2 regions of the Ruegeria sp. AM1 genome follow, and region 1 is predicted to be linked to the other one. Evidence: riboswitches for the same ligand, from Rfam matches in the RefSeq annotation. Region 1 holds a riboswitch; the other holds the start of a gene.
The links. A riboswitch is a leader RNA that binds a small molecule or an ion and turns the genes downstream of it on or off. The one in region 1 is predicted to bind thiamine pyrophosphate.

Region 2: another riboswitch for thiamine pyrophosphate. It lies ahead of thiB (thiamine ABC transporter substrate binding subunit); the one in region 1 lies ahead of thiC (phosphomethylpyrimidine synthase ThiC).

What each region holds. Positions count from the first base shown of each region.
Region 1 is NZ_JBQFXH010000002.1:172,875-178,571, reverse strand. It holds gene ACR0I7_RS08710 (hypothetical protein) at 1-345, opposite strand, end outside; gene ACR0I7_RS08705 (MerR family DNA-binding transcriptional regulator) at 423-773, shown strand; gene thiC (phosphomethylpyrimidine synthase ThiC) at 839-2,644, opposite strand; TPP riboswitch at 2,753-2,872, opposite strand; gene ACR0I7_RS08695 (MAPEG family protein) at 2,951-3,394, opposite strand; gene ACR0I7_RS08690 (YciI family protein) at 3,416-3,733, opposite strand; gene ACR0I7_RS08685 (TetR/AcrR family transcriptional regulator) at 3,841-4,449, shown strand; gene ACR0I7_RS08680 (SRPBCC family protein) at 4,446-4,982, opposite strand; gene ACR0I7_RS08675 (carbonic anhydrase) at 5,086-5,697, opposite strand, start outside.
Region 2 is NZ_JBQFXH010000005.1:21,024-26,720, reverse strand. It holds gene ACR0I7_RS12670 (flavin reductase family protein) at 1-100, shown strand, start outside; gene ACR0I7_RS12665 (thiamine ABC transporter ATP-binding protein) at 130-822, opposite strand; gene ACR0I7_RS12660 (ABC transporter permease family protein) at 809-2,356, opposite strand; gene thiB (thiamine ABC transporter substrate binding subunit) at 2,332-3,312, opposite strand; TPP riboswitch at 3,345-3,449, opposite strand; gene ACR0I7_RS12650 (error-prone DNA polymerase) at 3,512-5,697, opposite strand, start outside.

The DNA of each region.
Region 1 (5,697 bases):
AAGGAAACACCAGATCAGCGGCGACGCTCCGTTTGCGAGGGCATGAATCATCGCGGCGGAAAAGAGCAACCGCCCAAAACCGTCGAAAAGCCCCAGAACCGGATCGTTCAGATAAAGCCGGGCAACAGCCCACACCACAACAACACTGCCAAAGAAATTGGCAAAAAGCACCGCATGCGGGCCAAGGGGGTGCAGCGGAGGAAAGCCGAAATAGGCGTTGAGCGGTGCCAAAACCGAATGCCACATGAAAGAGAACGTAAAAGCCAGTGCAAAAGGCCATGTCACGATCAAATCATACCAGGCTGAGATGCGAAAAATCTTCGCGTAGCGCGCAGGTGAAAGCATCAGAATTCCCTTATCTTATGATGTCGGGGCAGGTATAAACCTTTGAGTATACTCCAGGGTCAAGAGGTGTTTACGCGATGAAGATCGGAGAGCTTGCGCACCGCACCGGGGTGAGTACGGATACGTTGCGCTACTATGAAAAAGTCGGCCTGATCCGGTCCGACCGCAGAGGCAACGGCTATCGCGATTTTGACCCCGGAATGGTGCGGCTGGTGGGCCTGTTGCGCCGGGGCAAGGACCTTGGGTTCAGCCTGCGCGAAATGCAGAAGATAGTCGAAATGCTGTCATCGCGCGAGGTAAGTGCCGCCGAAACGGCAGCGTTGTTGCAGGCTAAAATCGCCGAGCTTGATGCAAAAATTGCCGCGATCACAGAGATGAAAGCCGCCTTGTCAGAGGCGCTGGAAACGGTTTGCCCGCTGCGCCGCTAGGGCCAGTTTCACCGCTGCGTCAGGTTTCGGTGAGAGGCCGGAACCCCGGCCCCTCACCTGATGTATCAGGCCTCTTTTTCTGTCTCTTCGACCGGCATGTACAATTCGCCGCCTTCGCGGAATTTGGCGGCCATGGCCTCCATGCCCTCTTTCTGGGCCTCGGCGCGGATGTCGTGGCTGATCCGCATCGAGCAGAATTTGGGCCCGCACATGGAACAGAAATGCGCCACCTTATGGGCCTGTTTCGGCAGTGTCTGGTCGTGGAATTCGCGGGCCGTGTCGGGGTCGAGAGACAGGTTGAACTGATCCTCCCAGCGGAACTCGAACCGGGCGCGGGACAGGGCGTCGTCGCGGCGCTGGGCACCGGGCAGACCCTTGGCCAGATCGGCGGCGTGGGCGGCGATCTTATAGGTAATCACGCCAGTTTTCACGTCATCGCGATCCGGCAGGCCCAGATGCTCCTTCGGTGTCACATAACACAGCATCGCGCAGCCGAACCAACCGATCATCGCAGCCCCGATGCCACTGGTGATGTGGTCGTAGCCGGGGGCAATATCGGTGGTAAGGGGGCCAAGCGTGTAGAACGGCGCCTCGTGGCAGCATTCCAGCTGTTTGTCCATATTCTCTTTGATCTTGTGCATGGCGACATGGCCCGGCCCTTCGATCATCACCTGACAGTCTTTGGCCCATGCGATCTTGGTCAGCTCGCCCAGTGTTTCCAGCTCGGCAAATTGTGCGTCATCATTGGCATCCGCGATGGAACCGGGGCGCAGACCGTCGCCAAGGCTGAACGACACGTCATAGGCGCGGCAGATGTCGCAGATTTCATCGAAATGCTCGTAGAGGAAGCTTTCCTTGTGGTGATGCAGGCACCATTTGGCCATGATCGAGCCGCCGCGTGAGACAATGCCGGTGACGCGGTTTACTGTCATCGGGACCATGTGCAGACGCACGCCCGCATGGATGGTGAAATAATCCACGCCCTGTTCGGCCTGTTCGATCAGCGTGTCGCGGAACACCTCCCATGTCAGATCTTCGGCGATGCCGTTGACCTTTTCCAGCGCCTGATAGAGCGGCACAGTCCCGATGGGTACCGGCGAGTTCCGAATGATCCATTCGCGGGTGTTGTGGATGTTGCGACCGGTCGACAGGTCCATCACCGTGTCCGCACCCCAGCGGATTGCCCAGACCAGCTTGTCCACCTCTTCCTCCATCGACGAGGTGACGGCTGAGGTGCCCATATTGGCGTTGATCTTGACCAGGAAATTGCGCCCGATGATCATCGGCTCGCTTTCCGGGTGGTTGATATTGGCGGGGATGATGGCGCGGCCTGCGGCAACCTCATCGCGGACAAATTCGGGCGTCACATAGTCGGGGATGTTTGCGCCAAAATCATTGCCGTCGCGCGCCTCGGCCACGGCCTCGCGCAGTTGGTTCTCGCGGATGGCAATGAACTCCATCTCGGGCGTGACGATTCCCGCGCGGGCATAGGCCAACTGGGTGACCGCCTTACCATCCTTGGCGCGCAGGGGGCGTGGACGCACCGGGAACTCGGGGGTAAGACGGTCACCTTCGACGAAACCATTATCCTCTGGCTTTACTTCGCGACCTTCATAGTCTTCGACATCTCCGCGGGCCTCGATCCATTTGCGGCGCAGCGGGGCCAGACCTTGGCGAATGTCGGTGATCACTTCGGGGTCGGTATAGGGACCGGAACTATCATAAACCGGCAGCGGAGCCTCACCCGCAGTCGGATGGACCGAGATTTCGCGCATGGGTACGCGGATATCGGGATGCATCGTGCCATTGACGTAAATCTTGCGCGATGCAGGCAGTTCGCCCGTTGTGATCTTGGGATTGGGGACGTTCATTTTGGTGCTCCTCAAGCGGTTCAACTCAAAAAGACACCAGATGAGTTTTGGCTTGGGGAAACGAAAGGGTTTGAGCCCTTTGTTCAGACGGTGCCTGCCGGGATCAGCAGCCAATGCGCCCTAGCTTCCTACGCCAGTATCAACTGGGTCAGGTTCTAAGGGTCGCATCACCGGGCAATGCCCTGTCAGCCTCTCAGTCCCCTAAGCGGGACTCCCCTGCGTGAGGTTTTGCTAACCGAGGCCGCGATTTGGATCAAGGTAATTCTTGAAATCGCAGCCTCGGGTGCCGTTTCAACAGCAGTGGTGTCAGAACAGAAGCCCCCAGATCGCGAGACCCGCGAGACCGATATTGGCCAGCAACCCACCCACAAAGGCCAGCGTGCGCGGCCCGCCGGCAGGTCTGCCAATGCCTGCGTAGTAGATCATCCAGAACAGCATCCGAAAGGCAAAGTGGAGGCCGGCCAGCATATTCACCCAGAACGGCGCAGCCCCGGCAACGACGGCGGCCAGTAACGCCCAGCCAAACGCTGGCAGGCATTCGGCGGAATTGGCGTATGTTCTGAGCACCCGAAAGCTGAGGTTCGAATGGTCGAAGCGCAATGGTAGGCCAGGCACTTGCTGTTCAGTAACAAAGGCCAGCGGGGCGGTGGCAAAGTTCTGGATCAGAACGGTCAGCGACAACGCGGCCAAGACCAGAAACGAAGGCTGATAAGCCGACAAATAAGGCACCGCATCAAACAGAGAAGACATGGGATTCTCCTTCCTCCGGGCCTACATTTCCATATCCATCGCCTCGGCGATTTCAATCGTGCCAGTGCCGTTGAGATGCGGGCAACCCTGCGCCATTGCGATGGCGGCTTCCATCGTTTCAGCCTGAATGACGGTCATGCCGGAAACCGGGTTCGGGCCGCCGTCATCGCGCACACCAGTGGGTGTGATGGTTTTCGACATGCCGACGGGCAAGCCGGGATCAACGACCGCGTCGCCAAGACCGGTGCTCCAAGCCTTCCATGCGGCCATGTGTTTTGCGCCGTCCTCGGGGCCCTGAATGTCGGGTTTACCATGATAGATGAGAAGGAATTTGGGCATCGGATCTCTCCTGTATCAATACGTGCAGAGCCATCGATACGCGGTATCTATTTATGTTAAAGAACATATTTAGAGGTCTGCTATGACTGGCGACAGAAGGAGTCGATATGCCCTATAGTGCCGCGCATCGCGAACGGACCCGCGCCAAAATCGTTGAAACCGCTCGTATCCTGTTCAACCAGTATGGGTTTCAGAACGTCACCATTGATATGGTGATGCATGAAGCCGGACTGACCCGTGGCGGATTCTATAACCACTTCAAGAACAAGAACGCGCTGTTCAGCGAGGCGGTGTCGAGCTTTCTCATGGGACGCGGGGCTGAATGGCGCACCAATGCCGGGATCGACCCCAGCAAGCTGAAGCCCGAGATGGCCCGGCAGATGGTCGATGCCTATCTGTCGCCCGAGCATCTGGGCGATATCGACGGGCAATGCCCGATGATTGCCCTGCCCTCGGACATTGCGCGCGCAGATACGGACACGCAGGAGGCGTTTCAAAGCCTGCTGACGGCGATGGTCTGGCTGCTGGAAACGGCAGACGAGAGCACAAGCAGGCAGGATGCGCTAGCTGCCGCCGCCCTATGTGTGGGCGGCATGGTTTTGGCGCGAACGCTGCCGAATTCCGAGCTTGCCGAAGAGGTGCGGGCCGCTGCCCACCATGCGGCGACCGAGGCCGTTGGGCCTCGGCACCAGTCAGGGGTCAGTGGCGGGGGTTAGCCCTGCCCTTCGACCACATTTTTGAGGTTGGACAGACCCGTCTCGTAATCGGTCCCCACCCAGCTATCCATCATCAGACCCATCCACCGCATCATCGGGTTCATGCCCAGATCGGATTCGAACCCCCAGGTCACCTTGGTCTGGTCCCCTTCGGGCTGCAGCGTAAACGAGGCCGAGGCGGTGCCCATATCGCCGAAATCCAGCGCGGTTTTCACCGCCTGATCCGCAACGCTGTCAATGATTTCCTGCGTACCACTGCCGACCTGCGGATGGTCCGAGCTCCAGCTCATGCTGTTGCCGACGCCAGCCTCTGGCCCGGTATAGGTCAGCTTGGTTTTCGGGTCATGCGCCAGCCACGGAGACCATTTTTCGGTCTCCTGCATCGAATTCACATAAGGAAACACCGCCGCCGCAGGTGCGTTGATGGTGATGCTGCGGGAAACTTCAGCCTTTTCCGGCAGCAGGAAGGCTACGCCGATCAAGACCACAACGATAAGGATCAGCCCCAGAATAAGTCGTTTAATCAATTTCATGTCGCGCTCCGAATCCAAAGTAAGAATGAGGGCAGCATACCGAAAAAAGACGCAAAATCAGAGAGCTGATCTGCGCCTTTTTGGAACCTTATGATGTCGCGGATCAGACCACCGCGAACTCGTTCTTTTCTGGGTCATAGCATTGCAGCCCGCCCTCACCGATATCAGTCCAAAGCCCATGCAGGCTGAGCGAGCCATCCTGAACCGCCGAGGATACAAACGGGAAGGTCATCAGGTTTTCAAGCGATGCAACAACCGCCTGTCGTTCGAACTGACGCGCCTGATCGTTGCTGTCTTCGACATCGGCCACCAGATCGTATTTCGGCTTGAGGATGTCCATCCAACGGCCAACAAAGCTTTCTTTGGCTTCCAGTTGCGGCGCCTTGCCCTTGCACATGTCAATGCAACCCTGAACACCGCCGCATTGGGAGTGGCCCAGCACGATCAGATGCGCGACCTTTAGCGCAGTCACGGCATATTCGATTGCGGCGCTGGTGCCATGATGATCGCCATCGGGCGCATAGGGCGGCACGAGATTGGCGATGTTGCGGTGAATGAAGAATTCGCCCTGATCAGCCCCAAAGATCGAGGTGACGTGAACCCGGCTGTCGCAGCACGAAATGACCATTGCACGAGGCCGCTGTCCTTCGGTCGCCAACCGGCGATACCAGACCTGATTTTCGGCATAGGTCGTGGCCTTCCAGCCATGATACCG
Region 2 (5,697 bases), on a different contig from region 1:
TCATGTCATCGTGGTTGGTCGGGTCTTGCGCGCCAGTATGAGCGAGGGGGATGCCCTGACATTTTACGCAGGAAAGCTCGGCCCGTTTTCAGGGGAATAGCTGCGGCGCCTTTGCGGCAGCGCGCGCCTCTATCCCAGATAGTCGCGTAAACTGGGCGGAGGATTGTCGAGCAGCTCATGCGTGGGCATCGGCGGGTGTGCCGAGCCATCGGCGACCAATACGGTTTGATCCGCAATCCGCCGCGCGTCCAGAGGGTCATGGCTGATCATCAGCAACGTTGTTCCGGTCTCAGCCACAAGGTCGGCGACCAGATCCAGCATTTCGGCTTTTAACGCGGGGCCAAGCGCGGCAAAAGGTTCATCCAGCAACAGCACCTGCCGCCTTTGAACCAAAACCCGCGCCAAGGCCACGCGGCTTTGCTGCCCGCCCGACAGTTCAGCGGGTTTACGGCCCCCCATCCCGGCCAGACCAACACGCTGCAGCGCGGTTTGCACGTCTGCCGCCTCACCCGCCGATAGTCGCCCGTTCGGGCGTATACCCAGCGCGATATTCTGTTCGGCGCTCAGGTGGGGGAACAGGTTGCCATCCTGAAACAGCATGGCTAACGGGCGTTTGCCGGGTGGCAGATTGCCGATCTCGGCATCGTTCCAGAATATCTTCCCCTGCGTTAGATCGCGAAACCCTGCGATGGCCTCCAGGAGGGTTGATTTCCCGGCTCCTGACGGGCCGATGATCGCGATGCGAGCGCCGGTGCCAATCGAGAGGCTGGCCCGCAAGGCAAAGTCCCCATTTGCGATGGTGCAGCTTTCAAGCTTCAGCATGCCAACGTCCTCCGCGATCCAATATCCAGAATGCCCCAAGTGATAACATCAACAGCAACAGTGCCCCTCCGGCTGCGGCCTGCATCTGATAGGCGCCCATCAGGCGATAGATTTGCAGGGGCAGGGTGGCGATTTGCGCATCTGCGAACAGGGCGATCACACCCAGATCCCCCATGGATAAGGCCGCCGTCAGCCCGGCTGCAAAACCAATTTGCGGGCGCATGCGCGGTAGCAGGATCAGGGTGAAAAATGTTGTCTTATTCATATCCAGTGACAGGGCCAGCCGCCCATTCCGCGCTACAGTATCCCGCGCCGCAGGGACGAGAATGCGCAACGCAAATGGCAGCGCCATGGCGGCATTCACCAGCGCGGTGACCGGCAGTGCCAGCATCGTCGGATTGGCGACGGGCCGGATCAGGATGAACAGGCCGGTCCCGATAACCAATGGCGACGCAGCCAGCCCCAGAATGCCACTGATTTCGACAAGACTATGCCGCCCAGTTGCAACTGCGGCGGCCATCGGCAGGGCAAGCAGCAGCAGGATCACGGTACTCGCGGCTGCAACACCGATCGAGGTTAACGCTGCGCGCAAGATCGATATGGGCATGTCGAACATGCCCGACAGTCCAGAGATCACAACCGATGCCAGCGGCAAGAGCAGGAAGGCCGCAGCGAGGGCAATCCAGAGCGCGTCGATCACCGGCGTTCCGCCATCCCAGCGCCGGATGGCACGATCCAGTCCCGCGCCGAACCCGTCCCGGCGCGAGAACTTAAGAGCTGCCGCAGCTGCGGCGGCAGTCAATGCCAGTTGCAAGGCCGACAAAAGTGCGGCGCGACCGAGGTTAAAGTCGTAGGTAAACGCCTGATAAATCGCGAGCTCAATTGTCGTCGCGCGCGGACCTCCGCCCAATGTCAGGGCGACAGCAAAGCTGGTCAGACATATTGCAAAGATCACCGCCAGCACACCGGGCAGGGTGCGCCGCAGCATCGGCATCTCGATCAGACGGAACATCGCCCATCCCTGGCAGCCCAGTTGTGCGGCTAGACGAAACCGTTCGGCCGGGATTTCCTGCCACCCCTGCAACAGCAGGCGCGTTGCCAAAGGCAGGTTGAAGAAAACATGCGCCAGCACGACCCCGTGCAGCCCGTAAATCCGGATGGGCGGCAGGCCGAAGAGGCCCAGAATATCTGAAACCCATCCGGCGCGGCCAAAGACCTGCAACAGGCCGATGATTGCGACGATGATTGGCAGGATGAACGGCGCGCCCAGCAGCGTGATCAGAACGCTGCGCCCGCGAAACCGCCGACGCGCCAGCGCGCGCGCCACCGGTACGGCAAGGCCCGCGCTGAACAGGGCGGACAGAACCGCCTGAATAAGGGTGAAACGCAGCGCGGCCCAGTCGGCAGGACCAAACCCGCCGGCAGTTTCGGCACGCAGGGCAACAGCGGCCAGCGTGCCCAGTATCAGCGCGGCGACCAGAGCCGCCGCGCTGATGCCTGGCCATGCGCTTACTGGCTGAGCGCGCCCAGCCATTCGGCAAGTGCCTGATCCCGCAGGGCGGCGGCCTCATCTGCCGCAAGCAGCAGGGATTTCGCCGGTACGGTCAGCGTGTCAAACCCTTCGGGCAGTCCCGAAGCAGGGGTCACGGCCGGATACATCCAGTTGGTTGTCGGAATGATCTCTTGGAACGCGTCTGTGACCATGAATTCCAGAAACTGGTCGGCCAGTTCGGGCTGATCACTTCCGGCCATTTTGGCGGCAACTTCAACCTGCATATAGTGGCCTTCGTCGAAGGCCGCGGCTGCTTTGCTGTCATCTTCTTCGGCGATCAGGTGATAGGCGGGTGAGGTGGTATAGCTGAGTACCATGTCCGCTTCGCCCTCAAGGAACAGACCGTAAGCCTCGGACCAGCCCTTGGTCACGGTCACGACGTTGTCGGCAAGCCCTTCCCAGATTTCGGGAGCTTCGTCGCCATAAGCCGCTTTGACCCATAACAGCAGTCCCAGACCCGGAGTAGATGAACGTGGGTCCTGAATGATGATCTTGGTTTCGCTGTCGGCCAGTTCACGGAAGTTGGCGGGTGCCGCTTCATCCGCGTTGTGAACAAACGCGAAGTATCCCCAGTCATAGGGGGTAAAGACGTCATCGTTCCATTCGACTGGCAGCGCATAATCGGCACTGACCGCGTGCGGTGCAAACAGGCCGGTTTCCTTGGCGGCGGTGATCAGGTTGGTGTCCAGACCCAACACGACATCCGCGTCCGAGTTTTCGCCTTCAAGCCGGATACGCGACAACAGGGCTGCACCATCCTCGATGCCCACAAGGTTCAGTTCGCAGTCACAGACCGCCTCGAACGCCTCTTTGACCTTTGGGCCCGGGCCCCAGTCCGAGACAAAGCTGTCATAGGTGTAAACGGTCAGCTGTGGTTTGTCGGCTGCGATGGCCGATGTTGCGCTCAGCAATCCCGCAGCAATTAGCAGATGTTTCATATCATCCTCCATTGCGGCGAGAGGGTAAGGATGGATGAAACCGTCACCTTTCCCTCCGCCGGTTCTAGCCGGTTCAGGTTCAACGGGTTCGCCAAAGGCATCTCAGCGCGGCAGGCCACGCACCCCGAGGTGAGGCCGTGCTTAGGCGGATGCGGGCATAAATACAAGCCAATTCGGCCGTATCGTTGGGGTGTTTGGGCTAATGAAAGTCCCGGCTTGGGAACAGACGTTTTGCCTGCTCGCGCGGGTGCATGGCGCGTGGGGCCGGGGGTGGGCGCGGTGCATCGTCTGTCTGGGGCATTGTCTGCCCCACGGCCTCTTCCAGCGGATGGCCCAGCTCGCTGAGCTTGTGAGAGACGTCCTCAATCCGTTCCGCGATCAGATGCACCACGATCCCTTCACGTTGCAGTCTGCCGGTCACGCGCAGCAATCGTGCGCCCATCACGGCGCGGCGAAACTGTTCAAAGACCTTGCGCCAGACCACGACATTGCTGACCCCGGTTTCATCCTCGAGCGTCAGGAAAATAACGCCCGAGGCGGTACCGGGGCGCTGGCGGGTGATGACAAGGCCGCAGACGCTGGTGCGTTGCAGCGGTGCGTCAACCAGTTTGTCATGCGGTGTCAGGCCGGGCATCGAAGGGCGCAGCATCTCCATCGGATGGGCGCGCAATGTCAGGCGGGTTGAGACGTAATCCTCAACCACCTCTTCACCCAGATGCATGGCGGGCAGGGTGACTTGGGGCTCATAGATGGCCTCTCCGTCAATGGGATCGTTGAACAGGGGCAGCGGTTTTGTCCCGCGAATGGCCCGCACCTGCCACAGCGCATCACGGCGGGTCAGGCTTATGCCGGAAAAGGCGTCCGCCTCGGCAAGACGCTCCAAAACCGCCGGGGCAACACCGGCGCGCAGCCACACGGCCTCGGGATCGGTATACCCATTGCCGCGCGCGGCGGTGATCCAGTCGGCGTCATCTTCCTTGAACCCTTTGATCTGACGAAAACCAAGCCGCAGGGCCAGCGAGCCGTCCATCCGGCGTTCCAGCGTATTGTCCCATGTGCTGGTATTGACGCAGACGGGGCAAACCTCGACATGATGTTCGCGCGCATCGCGCACGATCTGGGCCGGGGCATAGAACCCCATGGGCTGAGAGTTCAGCAGCGCACAGGCAAAGATCGCCGGGTGATGGCGTTTGAGCCAGGCCGAAACATAGACAAGCAGCGCAAAGGCCGCCGCATGGCTTTCGGGAAAGCCGTAATCGGCAAATCCTTCGATCTGCGAAAAGCAGCGCGTGGCGATTTCGGGGGAATACCCCCGGTCCAGCATCCCGTTGATGAACTTGTCGCGATGTTCGCCAATCGTGCCCATCCGGCGGAATGAGGCCAGCGCGCGGCGCAGGTGGTCAGCCTCTTCCGCGGTATAGCCTGCACCAACAACGGCGATTTGCAGGGCCTGTTCCTGAAACAGCGGTACGCCAAGGGTGCGGCGGGTGACCTCTTCAAGCTCACGCCCAAAAGGTTCGGGTTTCTCCAGTCCCTGACGCCGCCGAATATAGGGTTGAACCATGCCGCCCTGAATCGGGCCGGGCCGGACGATGGCGACCTCGATCACCAGATCGTAGAATTCGCGCGGCTTCATGCGGGGCAGAAAGTTCATCTGCGCGCGGCTTTCGACCTGAAACACCCCGATTGCATCTGCCACTTGCAGCATCTGATAGGTTTCCGGGTCTTCTGGCGGGACGGTGGCAAGGGTCAGGCGTTCCCCTTCGTGCATGTCCAGCAGGTCAAACGCCTTGCGGATACAGCTGAGCATCCCAAGGCCCAGCACATCGACCTTTAAAATCCCCAGCGCATCGATATCGTCCTTGTCCCATTCGATGACCGTGCGGTCCTCCATCGCGGCATTTTCGATCGGACAAAGCTCGTCCAGCCGCCCCTTGGTGATGACAAAGCCGCCCACATGCTGCGACAAGTGGCGGGGGAAGCCGATGATCTCTCCGATCAGCGTCAGGGTCTGCGCAAGGCGGCGATCATCCGGATCAAGGCCCAGTTCGCGCACGCGGTCCATATCCGGGCCGCTGCCGGAATGGCCCCAGATCGAGCCGGACATCCCCGCCGTGACATCTTGGCTTAGCCCCATGGCCTTACCGACCTCGCGGATTGCAGCGCGGGATCGGAAATGGATGACTGTGGCGCACAGACCTGCGCGGTGGCGGCCATATTTTTCGTAAATCCACTGGATCACCTCTTCACGCCGCTCATGTTCGAAATCGACGTCGATATCGGGCGGTTCACCGCGATGGCGTGAGACAAAGCGCTCGAACACCATGCCGATGACATCCGGGGATACGTCGGTGATGCCCAGCAGATAACATAGGATCGAATTGG